Variovorax paradoxus EPS: one gene and its partners. The protein of the gene in region 1 interacts with the protein of each later gene in a pairwise test. Links are inferred from orthologs where the notes say so. Each region holds a gene or a part of one and is shown in the gene's direction. Other genes may lie near its edges. The genes, in order: VARPA_RS02245, VARPA_RS13515 and VARPA_RS20740.

The links.
Region 2: the proteins of VARPA_RS02245 (region 1) and VARPA_RS13515 interact in binary tests that used the Escherichia coli proteins (3 or more experiments, as listed by UniProt). The link is inferred for Variovorax paradoxus EPS from one-to-one orthologs.
Region 3: the proteins of VARPA_RS02245 (region 1) and VARPA_RS20740 interact in binary tests that used the Escherichia coli proteins (3 or more experiments, as listed by UniProt). The link is inferred for Variovorax paradoxus EPS from one-to-one orthologs.

The regions. Positions count from the first base shown.
Region 1 is NC_014931.1:483,771-488,017, forward strand. What follows is about bases 344-3,325. They hold VARPA_RS02245 (glutamate-5-semialdehyde dehydrogenase), read left to right. Parts: upstream 344-1,177; coding sequence 1,178-2,473; downstream 2,474-3,325. Other genes in these bases: holA (DNA polymerase III subunit delta), read left to right, coding at 344-1,096; gshA (glutamate--cysteine ligase), read left to right, coding at 2,566-3,325. Outside these bases: LPS assembly lipoprotein LptE, read left to right, coding at 1-1; more of holA, read left to right, coding at 23-343; more of gshA, read left to right, coding at 3,326-3,882; VARPA_RS02255 (potassium transporter Kup), read left to right, coding at 4,066-4,247. UniProt on the Escherichia coli protein: Catalyzes the NADPH-dependent reduction of L-glutamate 5-phosphate into L-glutamate 5-semialdehyde and phosphate. The product spontaneously undergoes cyclization to form 1-pyrroline-5-carboxylate.
Region 2 is NC_014931.1:2,908,711-2,912,834, forward strand. The notes cover bases 868-3,726. They hold VARPA_RS13515 (sulfate/molybdate ABC transporter ATP-binding protein), read left to right. Parts: upstream 868-1,677; coding sequence 1,678-2,775; downstream 2,776-3,726. Other genes in these bases: cysW (sulfate ABC transporter permease subunit CysW), read left to right, coding at 868-1,662; VARPA_RS13520 (disulfide bond formation protein B), read left to right, coding at 2,772-3,275; macA (macrolide transporter subunit MacA), read left to right, coding at 3,476-3,726. Also shown: sulfate ABC transporter permease subunit CysT, read left to right, coding at 1-758; more of cysW, read left to right, coding at 760-867; more of macA, read left to right, coding at 3,727-4,124. UniProt on the Escherichia coli protein: Part of the ABC transporter complex CysAWTP involved in sulfate/thiosulfate import. Responsible for energy coupling to the transport system.
Region 3 is NC_014931.1:4,490,673-4,494,798, forward strand. Bases 1,266-4,126 are described here. They hold VARPA_RS20740 (LytR/AlgR family response regulator transcription factor), read left to right. Parts: upstream 1,266-2,202; coding sequence 2,203-3,051; downstream 3,052-4,126. Other genes in these bases: VARPA_RS20735 (sensor histidine kinase), read left to right, coding at 1,266-2,185; VARPA_RS20745 (hypothetical protein), read right to left, coding at 3,134-3,481; VARPA_RS20750 (glutamine--tRNA ligase/YqeY domain fusion protein), read left to right, coding at 3,629-4,126. Also shown: VARPA_RS20725 (sterol desaturase family protein), read left to right, coding at 1-801; VARPA_RS20730 (2TM domain-containing protein), read left to right, coding at 798-1,100; more of VARPA_RS20735, read left to right, coding at 1,097-1,265. UniProt on the Escherichia coli protein: Member of the two-component regulatory system BtsS/BtsR, which is part of a nutrient-sensing regulatory network composed of BtsS/BtsR, the low-affinity pyruvate signaling system YpdA/YpdB and their respective target proteins, BtsT and YhjX.

The DNA.
Region 1 (4,247 bases):
GGCGCCGCGCCGCAGCGATTCCATGCAACTTGCCAGCGCCCAACTCGGGGGCCACCTGCAGAAGGGGCTCAAGCCGCTCTACACGATCCATGGCGACGAGCCGCTGCTCGCGCAGGAGGCGGCCGACGCCATCCGCGCCGCCGCGCGCGAGCAGGGCTACACCGAGCGCAGCTCGTACACCGTGGCCGGCGCGCACTTCGACTGGAGCGCGGTGCTGGCGGCGGGGGGCTCGCTCTCGCTCTTCGCCGACAAGCAGATCGTGGAGATCCGCATCCCTTCGGGCAAGCCCGGCAAGGACGGCAGCACGGCGTTGCAGCAATTGGCCGAAGCCGCGCCCGGCAACGACAGCACGCTCACGCTGGTGATGCTGCCGCGCCTGGACAAGGCCACGCGCACCGGCGCCTGGTTCTCGGCGCTGGAGAACAACGGCGTGAGCATCCAGGTCGATCCGGTAGAGCGCAATGTGTTGCCGCAGTGGATCGCGCAGCGCCTCGGGCAACAGGGCCAGCGCGTGATGCCGGGCGACGAAGGCCAGCGCACGCTGCAGTTCTTTGCCGACCGCGTCGAAGGCAACCTGCTCGCGGCGCACCAGGAAATCCAGAAGCTCGCGCTGCTGCACCCGGCGGGCGAGCTGAGTTGGGAGCAGGTCGAAGGCGCGGTCAACAACGTGGCGCGCTACGACGTGTTCAAGCTTTCCGAAGCGGTGCTGGCCGGCAATCCGCAGCGTGTGGCGCGCATGCTCGACGGCCTGCAGGCCGAAGGCGAGGCCGAGGTGCTGGTGCACTACACGATCGCCGAGGACATTCGCGCCCTGAAGCGCGTGAAGGACGCCATGGCCGCCGGTCGGCCGCTGCCGATGGCGCTGCGCGAGAACCGCATCTGGGGCCCGCGCGAACGCGCCTTCGAGCGCGTGCTGCCCCGGCTGGACGACCGCATGCTGGCACGCCTGCTGCGCGCGGCCCACCTGGTGGACGGCATCTGCAAGGGCCTGAAGCAGCCCGACTGGCCCGCCAGCGGCTGGCAGGCGCTGCAGCGGCTCGCGCTGATGCTGTGCCGTGCGTGCAGCAGCGCGCCGGCGGCCGCGCGCCGCGCCTGATCTTTTTTCTTTCTTTGGCGGCTCCAGGCACCAAAAGGCCTGTGTAAGCCGGGCCACAGGTCGGCGTGGGAAAATGTTCGCATGAATGCGTTCAACGTCAGCGAGCACATGCAGGCCCTAGGGCTGCAGGCAAAGACCGCTGCTTTCCTCATGGCCCGTGCGGATGCAGCTACCAAAAACATAGCATTGAAGGCGCTCGCGCGGCGCCTGCGCGAAGCCGGCCCGGCGCTGTCGGTCGCCAATCAGAAAGACCTGGAACGAGCCACCGCCGCCGGACTTTCGGCCCCGATGGTCGATCGCCTCAAGCTCACGCCGAAGGTCATCGAGACCGTGGCCCTGGGCTGCGAGCAACTCGCCGGCATGGCCGACGTGATCGGCGAAATGATCGGCATGAAGCAGCAGCCCAGCGGCATCCGCGTGGGCCAGATGCGGGTGCCGATCGGCGTGTTCGGCATGATCTACGAGAGCCGTCCCAACGTGACCATCGAGGCCGCGAGCCTCGCGATCAAGTCGGGCAACGCCGCCATCCTGCGCGGCGGCTCGGAAGCCATCGAATCGAACAAGGCGCTGGCGCTGCTGGTGTCCGAGGCGCTGGCCGAGGCCGGCCTGCCGGTCGAGGCGGTGCAGCTGGTGCAGACCACCGACCGCGAGGCCGTGGGCCAGCTCATCGCCATGCCCGAATTCGTGGACGTGATCATTCCGCGCGGCGGCAAGGGGCTCATCGAGCGCATCAGCCGCGACGCCAAGGTGCCGGTCATCAAGCACCTGGACGGTAACTGCCATGTTTATGTAGACGACACGGCCGAGTTCGGCATGGCGCTGCGCATCGTGGACAACGCCAAGACTCAGAAGTACAGCCCCTGCAACGCCGCCGAAGGCCTGCTGGTCTCGGAGGTGGTCGCGGAAGACTTTTTGCCCCAGATCGCCGCGATCTTCGCCGCCAAGGGCGTGGAAATGCGCTGCGACCCGGCCGCCGCCCGCATCCTGCGTTCGGACGAGGCGGCGCTCGACCCGGCTGCCAAGGTCATCGATGCGGTCGAGACCGACTGGTCCGAGGAATACCTGGCCGCCGTGATCAGCATCAAGGTCGTGGCCGGCGTCGATGAGGCCATTGCGCACATCAACCGCTATTCAAGCCACCACACCGACGCCATCGTCACGCGCGACCACGTGCATGCTCAGCGCTTTTTGCGCGAGGTCGATTCGGCCAGCGTCATGGTCAATGCGAGCACCCGCTTCGCGGACGGTTTCGAGTTCGGCCTGGGCGCTGAAATCGGCATCAGCACCGACAAGTTCCACGCCCGCGGCCCGGTCGGCATCGAAGGGCTGACCTCGCTCAAGTACGTGGTGCTCGGCCAAGGCGAAGTGCGGACGTGATGCCTGCTGCTCCCGCGGTCTTGTCATCGGGGCATGTACCCCCAATTCCTACAATTCCGCTCCACCTCTAAGAAATCGAAGAAGGCCGCCGCATGGTTCCGCATCTCGTCACCGCCCTGACCGGCCCGATCAACGAACTGGAACAGCGGGTGCTCGACTCGATGCCCGCCATCGAGCGCTGGTTCCGCCTTGAGTGGATGGAGCACACGCCGCCGTTCTACAGCTCCGTCGATATCCGCAATGCAGGCTTCAAGCTCGCGCCGGTCGACACCAATCTCTTTCCGGGTGGCTGGAACAACCTCACCAAAGAGATGCTGCCGCTGGCGGTGCAGGCCGCGCAGGCAGCCATCGAGAAGATCTGCCCGGAGGCGCGCAACCTGCTCGTCATTCCGGAAAATCACTCCAAGAACACCTTTTATCTCGCCAACATCGCGCAACTTGTGCGCATCTTCCATATGGCGGGGCTCAACGTGCGAATCGGCTCCGTCGATCCGGCGATCAAGTCGCCCAAGAAGATCGAATTGCCCAACGGCGAGACCGTGACCCTGGAGCCGGTGGTGCGCGGCAAGCGGCGGCTGGGTTTGAAGAATTTCGATCCCTGCACAATTCTGCTCAACAACGAGCTTTCGGCAGGAACGCCGGGCATCCTCGAGGACCTTCACGAGCAGTACCTCTTGCCGCCGCTGCACGCGGGCTGGTCGGTGCGCCGCAAGAGCAACCACCTGCACAGCTATGAGGAGCTGTCCAAGCGCCTGGGCAAGCTCTTGGGCATCGATCCCTGGCTCATCAACCCGATCTACGCGCGCGCCGAAGGCGTCGACATTGCCGAGGGGCGCGGCATCGACGTGCTGACCAGCCATGTCGATGCGGTGCTCACCAAGGTGCGCCGCAAGTACAAGGAATACGGCATCAACGAAAAGCCCTTCGTCGTCGTCAAGGGCGGCCACAGCGGCAGCGGCAGCCCGGGCGTGGTGACGGTGCGCGATGCCAAGGAAGTCGAGGCGCTGATCGGCAAGTCGCGCACCAGCACGTCCTCGGCAGCCAAGACCTCCGCCGGCCGCGACCTGCGCGAACCCACCGAGCTGATCGTCCAGGAAGGCGTGCTGACCAACGAGCGCGTGCACAACGGCGTGGCCGAACCGGTCGTCTACATGATGGACCGCTACGTGGTGGGCGGCTTCTACCGGGTGCACGCCGAGCAGGCGGCCGACGAGAACCTCAAGCTGCCGGGCGCGAGCTACGTGCCGCTGGCTTTCTCGGAAAGCACGCACATGCCCCAGCCTGGTGCCAAGCCCGGCGCGAGCGCCCCGAACCGTTTCTATATGTATGGCGTGGTCGGCCGCCTGGCCATGGTCGCGGCCAGCTACGAGATGGAAGCGACCGACCCGGACGCCGAAATCTACGAATGATTGCCGCCGCCGGGTTGCGGCGTCACCGGGCAACGGCAAAATAGCGACCCCACAGCAAACGGAAACAAAAGGGCGGGAGGGGTGACGCGTGGTGGAACAACGAATGAATGTTCCGCCGCCACGGCACCTTCGCGTGTCTGACGCGTCGATCCACAACGGCCAGCCCTTTTTCCCATCGACTTCGTGTCAGCCCCCAAAACAATCTCTGCCGGCCTGATCGTCGGCGCCATCGGCGTCGTCTACGGCGACATCGGCACCAGCGTGCTGTATGCGGTCAAGGAAGTGTTCGGCCACGGCCACGTGCCGTTCACCGTCCAGAACGTCTACGGCATCCTGTCGATGTTCTTCTGGACGCTCACCGTCAT
Region 2 (4,124 bases), 2.4 Mb from region 1 along the record:
GCCTGATCGTGCTGATCCCGCTGTCGGCGCTGGTCTTCAAGACCTTCACGCTGACCTGGGAGCAGTTCTGGGTGGCCGTGACCGCACCGCGCGTGATGGCCTCCTACCGCCTGACCTTCGGCGCCTCGCTGCTTGCGGCCATCGTGAATGCGGTGTTCGGCCTGCTGGTGGCCTGGGTGCTGGTGCGCTACAAGTTTCCGGGCAAGCGCATCGTCGATGCGCTGGTCGACCTGCCGTTCGCGCTGCCCACGGCCGTGGCCGGCATCTCGCTCACGGCGCTGCTCGCGGGCAATGGCTGGATCGGGCAACTGCTCGAGCCGCACGGCATCAAGCTGGCCTTCACGCCGGCGGGCATCGTGATCGCGCTGATCTTCATCGGGCTGCCGTTCGTGGTGCGCACGGTGCAGCCGGTGCTCGAAGACGCCGAGAAAGAACTCGAAGAAGCCGCCACCTCGCTGGGCGCGACGCGTCTGCAGACCTTCACCAAGGTGATCCTGCCTTCCATCGGCCCCGCATTGCTCACCGGCTTTGCCATGGCCTTCGCACGCGCCATCGGCGAGTACGGTTCGGTGATCTTCATCGCCGGCAACATGCCGATGATTTCGGAGATCACGCCGCTCATCATCATCGGCAAGCTGGAGCAGTACGACTACGCGGGCGCCACCGCCGTCGCGCTGGTGATGCTGGTCATTTCCTTCCTGCTGCTGCTGGTCATCAATGGCCTGCAAGCGTGGCAGCGTCGCAGGGCAGGGGGCTGACATGAGCGCACCTTCCAAAATCATTCGCCGTGCGCAGGCCGGCACCACCGAAGCCGCCTGGGTCCGCTGGACGCTGATCGGCATTGCGCTCGCGTTCATGTTCCTGTTCCTCGTGCTGCCGCTGGCGGCTGTCGCAACCGAGGCATTGCGCAAAGGCGTCTCGGCGTACCTCGAGGCGCTGAAGGAACCCGACGCCTGGAGCGCCATCCGCCTCACGTTGATCACGGCCGCCATCACGGTGCCGTTGAACCTCGTGTTCGGCGTGGCGGCAGCCTGGGCCATCGCCAAGTTCGAGTTCCGCGGCAAAGCTTTCTTGACGACGTTGATCGACCTGCCGTTCGCGGTGTCGCCGGTGGTGGCGGGCCTGATCTACGTGCTGGTGTTCGGGGCGCAGGGCTGGTTCGGCCCGTGGTTGTCCGAGCACGACATCAAGATCATCTTTGCCGTGCCCGGCATCGTGCTGGCGACCGTGTTCGTGACCTTCCCATTCATCGCACGCGAACTGATTCCGCTGATGCAGGCACAGGGCACCGACGAGGAGCAGGCCGCCATCGTGCTCGGCGCGACCGGCTGGCAGACCTTCTGGCGCGTGACGCTGCCCAACATCAAGTGGGGCCTGCTGTACGGCGTGATCCTCTGCAACGCGCGCGCCATGGGCGAGTTCGGCGCGGTGTCGGTGGTGTCGGGCCACATCCGCGGCCAGACCAACACCATGCCGCTGCATGTGGAAGTGCTCTACAACGAATATCAGTCGGTCGCCGCGTTCGCCGTGGCCTCGCTGCTGGCGATCCTGGCGCTGGTCACGCTGGTGATCAAGTCGGTGATCGAGTGGCGCCACGAGCGCGAGATGAAGGCCATTGCAGAACTGCCCCCCGAGCGCCCGCCTGAAACAACGGCGGCCTGAGAGAGAAGAGAAATCATGAGCATCGAAATCCGCAACATCAGCAAGCAGTTCGGCGACTTCCGCGCGCTGCGCAACGTGAACCTCGACGTGGAGTCGGGCGAGCTCGTCGCGTTGCTCGGCCCCTCGGGCTGCGGCAAGACCACGCTGCTGCGCATCATCGCGGGGCTGGAGACGGCCGACACCGGCAGCATCCATTTCTCGGGCGAAGACACCACCGACGTGCATGTGCGCGAACGCCAGGTGGGCTTCGTGTTCCAGCACTACGCGCTGTTCCGCCATATGACCGTGTTCGAGAACGTCGCCTTCGGCCTGCGCGTGAAGTCGCGGAAGGAACGCCCGAGCGATGCGCAGATCAAGGCCAAGGTGACCGATCTGCTCAAGCTGGTGCAACTCGACTGGCTGGCCGACCGCTACCCGTCGCAGCTCTCGGGCGGCCAGCGCCAGCGCATCGCGCTCGCCCGTGCGCTCGCGGTGGAGCCCAAGGTTCTGCTGCTCGACGAACCCTTCGGCGCGCTCGATGCCAAGGTTCGCAAGGAGTTGCGCCGGTGGCTGCGCCGGCTGCACGACGAACTGCACGTCACCTCGATCTTCGTCACGCACGACCAGGAAGAAGCGCTCGAAGTGGCCGACCGCGTGGTGGTCATCAACAAGGGGCAGATCGAGCAGGTCGGCTCGCCGCAGGACGTGTGGGACAAGCCGGCGAGTCCTTTCGTCTACGGGTTCCTGGGCGACGTGAACCTGTTCCATGGCCGTGCCGACAACGGCCAGGTTCAGCTGGACGGCATGCGCCTGGATTCGCCCGAGCACAGCGGCGCGCGCGACGCCAAGGCCATGGCCTACGTTCGTCCCCATGACCTGGATGTGACACGGTATGTGTCGGGCGCCACCGGCATCGTCGCCACGCTGTCGCGCGCGATCGTCGTCGGCCCGATCGCGCGGCTGGAACTTGAGCCCACCGAATCGAATCCAGATAATCCGGGCTCCGGAACCATCATCGAGGCGCAACTCCCTGCGCAACAGTTCCGCGACCTGGGCTTGAAGGAGGGCGACACCGTCGTCGCCAATCCGCGCAAGGCCAGGGTGTTCGTAGAAGAAGATTGGGTGTCTCCTTGATCGATTGGTACTTCGGCGCGCCGCGCCGCGCGCTCGGGCTGATCTGCCTGGCCTGTGTGCTCATGCTGGCCTTCGGGCTCTACCTGCAGCACGTGGTGGGGCTCGAGCCTTGCCCGATGTGCATCGTGCAGCGGTATGCGCTGGTGCTGGTGGCCCTTTTCACCGGGCTGGCCGCCATCTTCCGCAGCCGCCCCTTGCAGGTGACCGGCGGGGTGCTGGCGCTGGTATCCGCTGTAGGCGGCGCCTATACGGCGGCCGCGCAGAGCTGGCTACAGTGGTATCCGCCCGAAGTCGTGTCCTGCGGGCGCGACCTCTACGGAATGATCGAGACCTTCCCGCTCAAGCGCGCGTTGCCGTTGATCTTCCGCGGCGGCGGCGACTGCTCCAAGGTCGATTGGTCGCTGTTCGGACTGACGCTGGCGAACTGGTCGTTCGTCGCCTTCGTGGTGCTCTCGCTCCTGCTGATCACGCTGCTCCTGCGCCGCCGCACCGCGCGCTGAGTTCTTTCTCCGCAGCCGAAACGGCGTGGTTCGCTGCCCTGGAAGGGGCGGGGAGCCACGCCGTTTTTCATGGGGATTCCGGCGGCAACAAGGGCACGAAGTGGCCTTTCGGGGAACTCCCCCTTTAACCGGCCTTCAGAAAGCGGGGCTAGGATCGATTCGCTCCTGTCCCGCAGCCTGTTCCACTTCCGCCTCATTGCATGCCTAACACTCCCCCGCGGCGATCGCGCAAAGTCCTTCTCGGCATTGCAGCGCTCGTCGTCCTGGCCGCCGTCGCCTTCTTCTGGCTGAGCCCGGCCAAGAAAACCGAATACCTCACCGCCACCGTGCAGCGCACCGACCTCGAGAACGCGGTGCTCGCCACCGGCGTGCTGCAGGCGCTCCGGCAAGTGGAGGTGGGCGCGCAGGTCAGCGGCCAGCTCAAGTCGCTCAAGGTGGCGCTGGGGCAGACGGTGAAGAAGGGCGACTGGCTCGCCGAGATCGATCCGGTCATCTCGCAGAACACGCTGGCGCAGGAGCAGGCCAAGCTGGAGAACCTGCAGGCTCAGAAGCTCGCGAAGGAAGTGCGCATCAAGCAGGCCGAGCTCACCTGGGCCCGGCAGCGCGAAATGCTGGCGCAAGACGCCGCGCCGCGCCAGGACATGGAAAGCGCCGATGCCGAGTTGCGCGCGTTGCGTGCCGACGGCGTTTCGCTGGAGGCGCAGATCCGCCAGCAGAAGCTGGCCATGGCCTCGGCGCAGACCAATCTTTCGTACACCCGCATCGTTGCGCCCATCGACGGCGACGTGGTCTCCATCAGCACGCTCGAAGGCCAGACCGTGGTGGCCGCATTCCAGGTGCCCACGCTGA
Region 3 (4,126 bases), 4.0 Mb from region 1 along the record:
CGCGAATACCCGCTGCGCTGGCTGCTGCCGGTGGCCTTCTGGACCGGCGCGATGGACTGGTTCTGGAACCACCGCCTCTTCACCCTGCCGATGGACCACTGGAGCGGCTGGGTCGCCTGCTTCATCGGCCAGGAGTTCTGCTACTACTGGTACCACCGCGCCGCCCACCGGGTGCGCTGGTTCTGGTGCACCCACGCCATCCATCATTCGCCGAACCAGCTCAACCTGTCGGCCGCCTACCGCTTCGGCTGGACCGGCAAGCTCACCGGCACGCTGCTGTTCTTCATGCTGGCGCCGCTGCTGGGCATGCCGCCCAAGGTGATCCTGCTGATGCTCACGCTGAACCTGCTCTACCAGTTCTGGATTCATGCGACCTGGATTCCGCGCCTCGGGCCGCTGGAATGGGTGCTCAACACGCCCTCGGCGCACCGGGTGCACCACGCCTCGAACCTCGAATACCTGGACGGCAACTACGGCGGCGTGCTCATCGTGTTTGACCGGCTCTTCGGCACCTACATTCCCGAGCGCGCCGATCTGCCCTGCCGCTACGGGCTGGTGAACCCGATCACCTCGCACAACATCCTGGAGATCGAGTTCACCCACTGGCGCGGGCTGTTGCGCGACCTGCATTCGGCGCGCTCGGTGCGTGCGTTCGTGGGATACCTCGTCAAGCCGCCGGGCTGGCGTCCGGATGGGCCCGGCGACACCACCGAGGAACTGCGGCAGCGCGCCGCCCTCCGGCCCGTAACGCCGCCTTCCGCACCCGATTTCATTCCCCTTCCAGTCAAGGAGTTGTCATGAACACCACCACCTCCACCTCCAATACCTCGCGTCCCGACCTCGAAAAGCTCGCCCGCCGCCGCGCCGGCGCCAAGATGGGCTGGTACATCCACGCCTTCGTCTATGTGCTGGTCAACATCGGGCTGGTCGGGCTCTCGGCCGCCAAGGGGCACACCTGGGCGATGTATCCGCTGATGGGTTGGGGCCTCGGCCTCCTCATCCACGGCGCGGTGATCTGGCTTCTTGCGCCCGGCGGCGGCTTCTACGAGCGGCTCGTGGCACGCGAGCGCCGCGCACTGGGCGCCGGGGAGCACGGGTGACCCCTGAAGCGCTGCCCCGGTTTCGCGCGGAGAACTTCCGCAACATGCTGCGGCATGGCCTGATCACCGTCGCCTTCTGTTGCCTCATCGGCTCGGCGTTGGCCATCTCGGGCAACGGCAGTTGGGAATCTCAGATGGTGTATTCGCTGTCGATCGGAACGATCAGCTGGCTCGTCATCGACACCGGCCGGCTGATCCTGAGCGGCAGCAAGGAGGTGCTGTGGCCGCACGGGCTCTGGGGCTACGGCCTGGTGGCGCTGGGCGTCACCGTCGGCTTTCTTGCCGGCAATGCAATAGGCGACGCCTGGATCGGTGTGCCGCCGATGGAATTCCGCAATCTCGCCACGCGCAAGATGACGTCGACCATCGTCATCACCCTGGTTGCCACCATCGGCATGTGCTACTTCTTCTTCAGCCTCGGCAAGAGCAAGCACATGCAGGGCCAGCTCGACCTGGCGCAGCGCAACGCCACCGAAGCAAGGCTCAAGCTGCTGGAGACGCAGCTCGAGCCGCACATGCTGTTCAACACGCTCGCGAACCTGCGCGTGCTGATCACCGCCGACCCGCCGCGCGCGGTGGCGATGCTCGACCGCCTCAACAGCTATCTGCGCATGACGCTCAGCGGCTCGCGCGCGCTGGCACATCCGCTCTCGGCCGAGTTCGACCGGCTGGGCGACTACCTCGAGCTGATGTCGGTGCGCATGGGCGAGCGCCTGCGCTACACGCTCGACCTGCCCGAGGACCTGCGCGATGTTCCGGTGCCGCCGCTCCTCTTGCAGCCGCTGGTGGAGAACAGCATCCGCCACGGGCTGGAGCCCAAGGTCGAGGGCGGCGAGATCGCCGTGCGCGCGCGCCGGAACGGAGACCGGCTGGTCATCGAAGTGAACGACACCGGCGTCGGGCTCGATGCGGCGTTGCCCTCCGACTCTGAAGAAGGCGGCAGCGGCTTCGGGCTCGAACAGGTGCGCGAGCGCCTGGCCACGGTGTTCGGCCCGCAAAGCGAGATGCACCTCGCGGCCGCACCGGCCGGCGGCACCTGCGCCACGCTGAGCTTTCCTCTGCCGGCAGCGGCTGCTGCCTCATGAATGCGACGACAACCACGATGAACCCCACCGCACTGATCGCCGAAGACGAACCCCTTCTGGCCCAAGCCCTCAAGGCCGAACTGGCCGCCGCGTGGCCCGAACTGCAGATCGTCGCCACCGCCGGCGACGGCCGCAGCGCGGTGCGCGAGGCGCTGCGCCTCTTGCCGCAGGTGCTGTTCTTCGACATCCGCATGCCAGGCCTCGACGGCCTGGGCGCCGCCGCCGAGCTGGCCGACAGCTGGCCCACCGACGAGGCGCCGATGCCGCAGCTGGTGTTCGTTACCGCCTACGACGAATACGCCGCGCGCGCCTTCGAGGCAGAAGCCATCGACTACGTGCTCAAGCCCGTGCAGCCTGGGCGGTTGCAGAAGACCGTGGCGCGGCTGCAGCAGGCGCTGGCGGCGCAGCAGCCTTCGTCATCGGCCTCCCCTGCCGTAGCCAACGACGAAGCGCTCGAACGAACCTTGGCGCAATGGCGCCAGGTACTCACCGCGGCCGGCACCGGCGCGGCCCTGCCGGCCGCGGCAGCCTCGGCACCGCTGCGGATGATTGCCGCCAGCGATGCCGGCGGCAGCACGGTGCGCATGGTGCCTATCGATGAAGTGCTGTATTTCGAGGCGGCCGACAAATACCTGCGGGTGCTCACCGCGACGCACGAGTACCTGATCCGCACGCCGCTCAAGCAGCTGCTGACGCAGCTCGACGCCGACGCCTTCTGGCAGGTGCACCGCGCGGTGGTGGTGCGAAGCGCGGCCATCGAATCGGTGCACCGCGACGAGGCCGGCAAGCTGCATCTCACGCTGCGCGGGCGAGCCGAGAAGATTCCGGTCAGCCGGCTCTACGCGCATCTGTTTCGCGCGATGTGAAATCGCACGGCGAGCGCCCAGCAAAAAGCCGGCCCCTTTCGGGAGCCGGCTTTTTTCATTTAGTCACGAATGCTGTGGCTGTTTAGCGCCAGTGGCCGTGACGGTGACCACGGTGGTACCCACCGCCGTAATAGCGGGGACCGTAGTAAGCCGGCGGCGCGTAATACACCGGCGCCGGACGGTAATACACCGGCGGCGGCGGACGGTAGTAGACCGGAGGCGGTGCGTAGTAAACCGGGGCCGGCGGCGCATAGACCGGAGCCGGGTAGTAGGCGGGACCGCCCACGCCGACCGCCACGCCGGGGACGCCGACACCGATCGACCAGCTCACATCGCTGCGAGCGCTGGCCGAGGTGGCTGCGAACAATGCACCGGCTGCCACGACGCCCGCGGCAGCCCATTTGAAGAAGGTGGAACGTGTGAGGCTCATGATGTTGACTCCTTGTTTCGGGGGCACTGTCCGGGTCTGGACCGCCCATGTGTGTATTGAACGCGGCAATTGCAAACGGGGTGCACCGGCCATTGTGAAGAACGTTGCCAAAGGTAACCCACAGAGGGCGCCCTCTAGAATGAAGCAATGACCTCCCCGACCGATAAAAGCAGCGCCAAAACGGCCGCCGCACCGAGCAATTTCCTGCGCCACGTGATCGAGAACGACCTCGCACAGGGTGCCTATTCCGGCCGAAAATGGGGCGGCTCCCCGGGCAACGCCGCCCACCACGCCCAGGGCATGACCGACCCCGCCAAGGTCCGCCTGCGCTTTCCGCCCGAACCCAACGGCTACCTGCACATCGGCCACGCCAAGAGCATCTGGCTCAACTTCGAGCTGGCCCGCGAATACGGCGGCGTGAGCCACCTGCGCTTCGACGACACCAACCCCGAAAAAGAAGAGCAGGAATACGTCGATTCCATCCGCGACGCCGTGAAGTGGCTCGGCTACGAAACCTACCTGGCCGACCGCCCCAGCGCCCCCGGCACCCTGCAGCCGCACGAGTACTTCGCGAGCAACTACTTCGACTTCATGTACGAAGCCGCCGAATACCTCATCGGCGCCGGCCTCGCCTACGTCGACGAG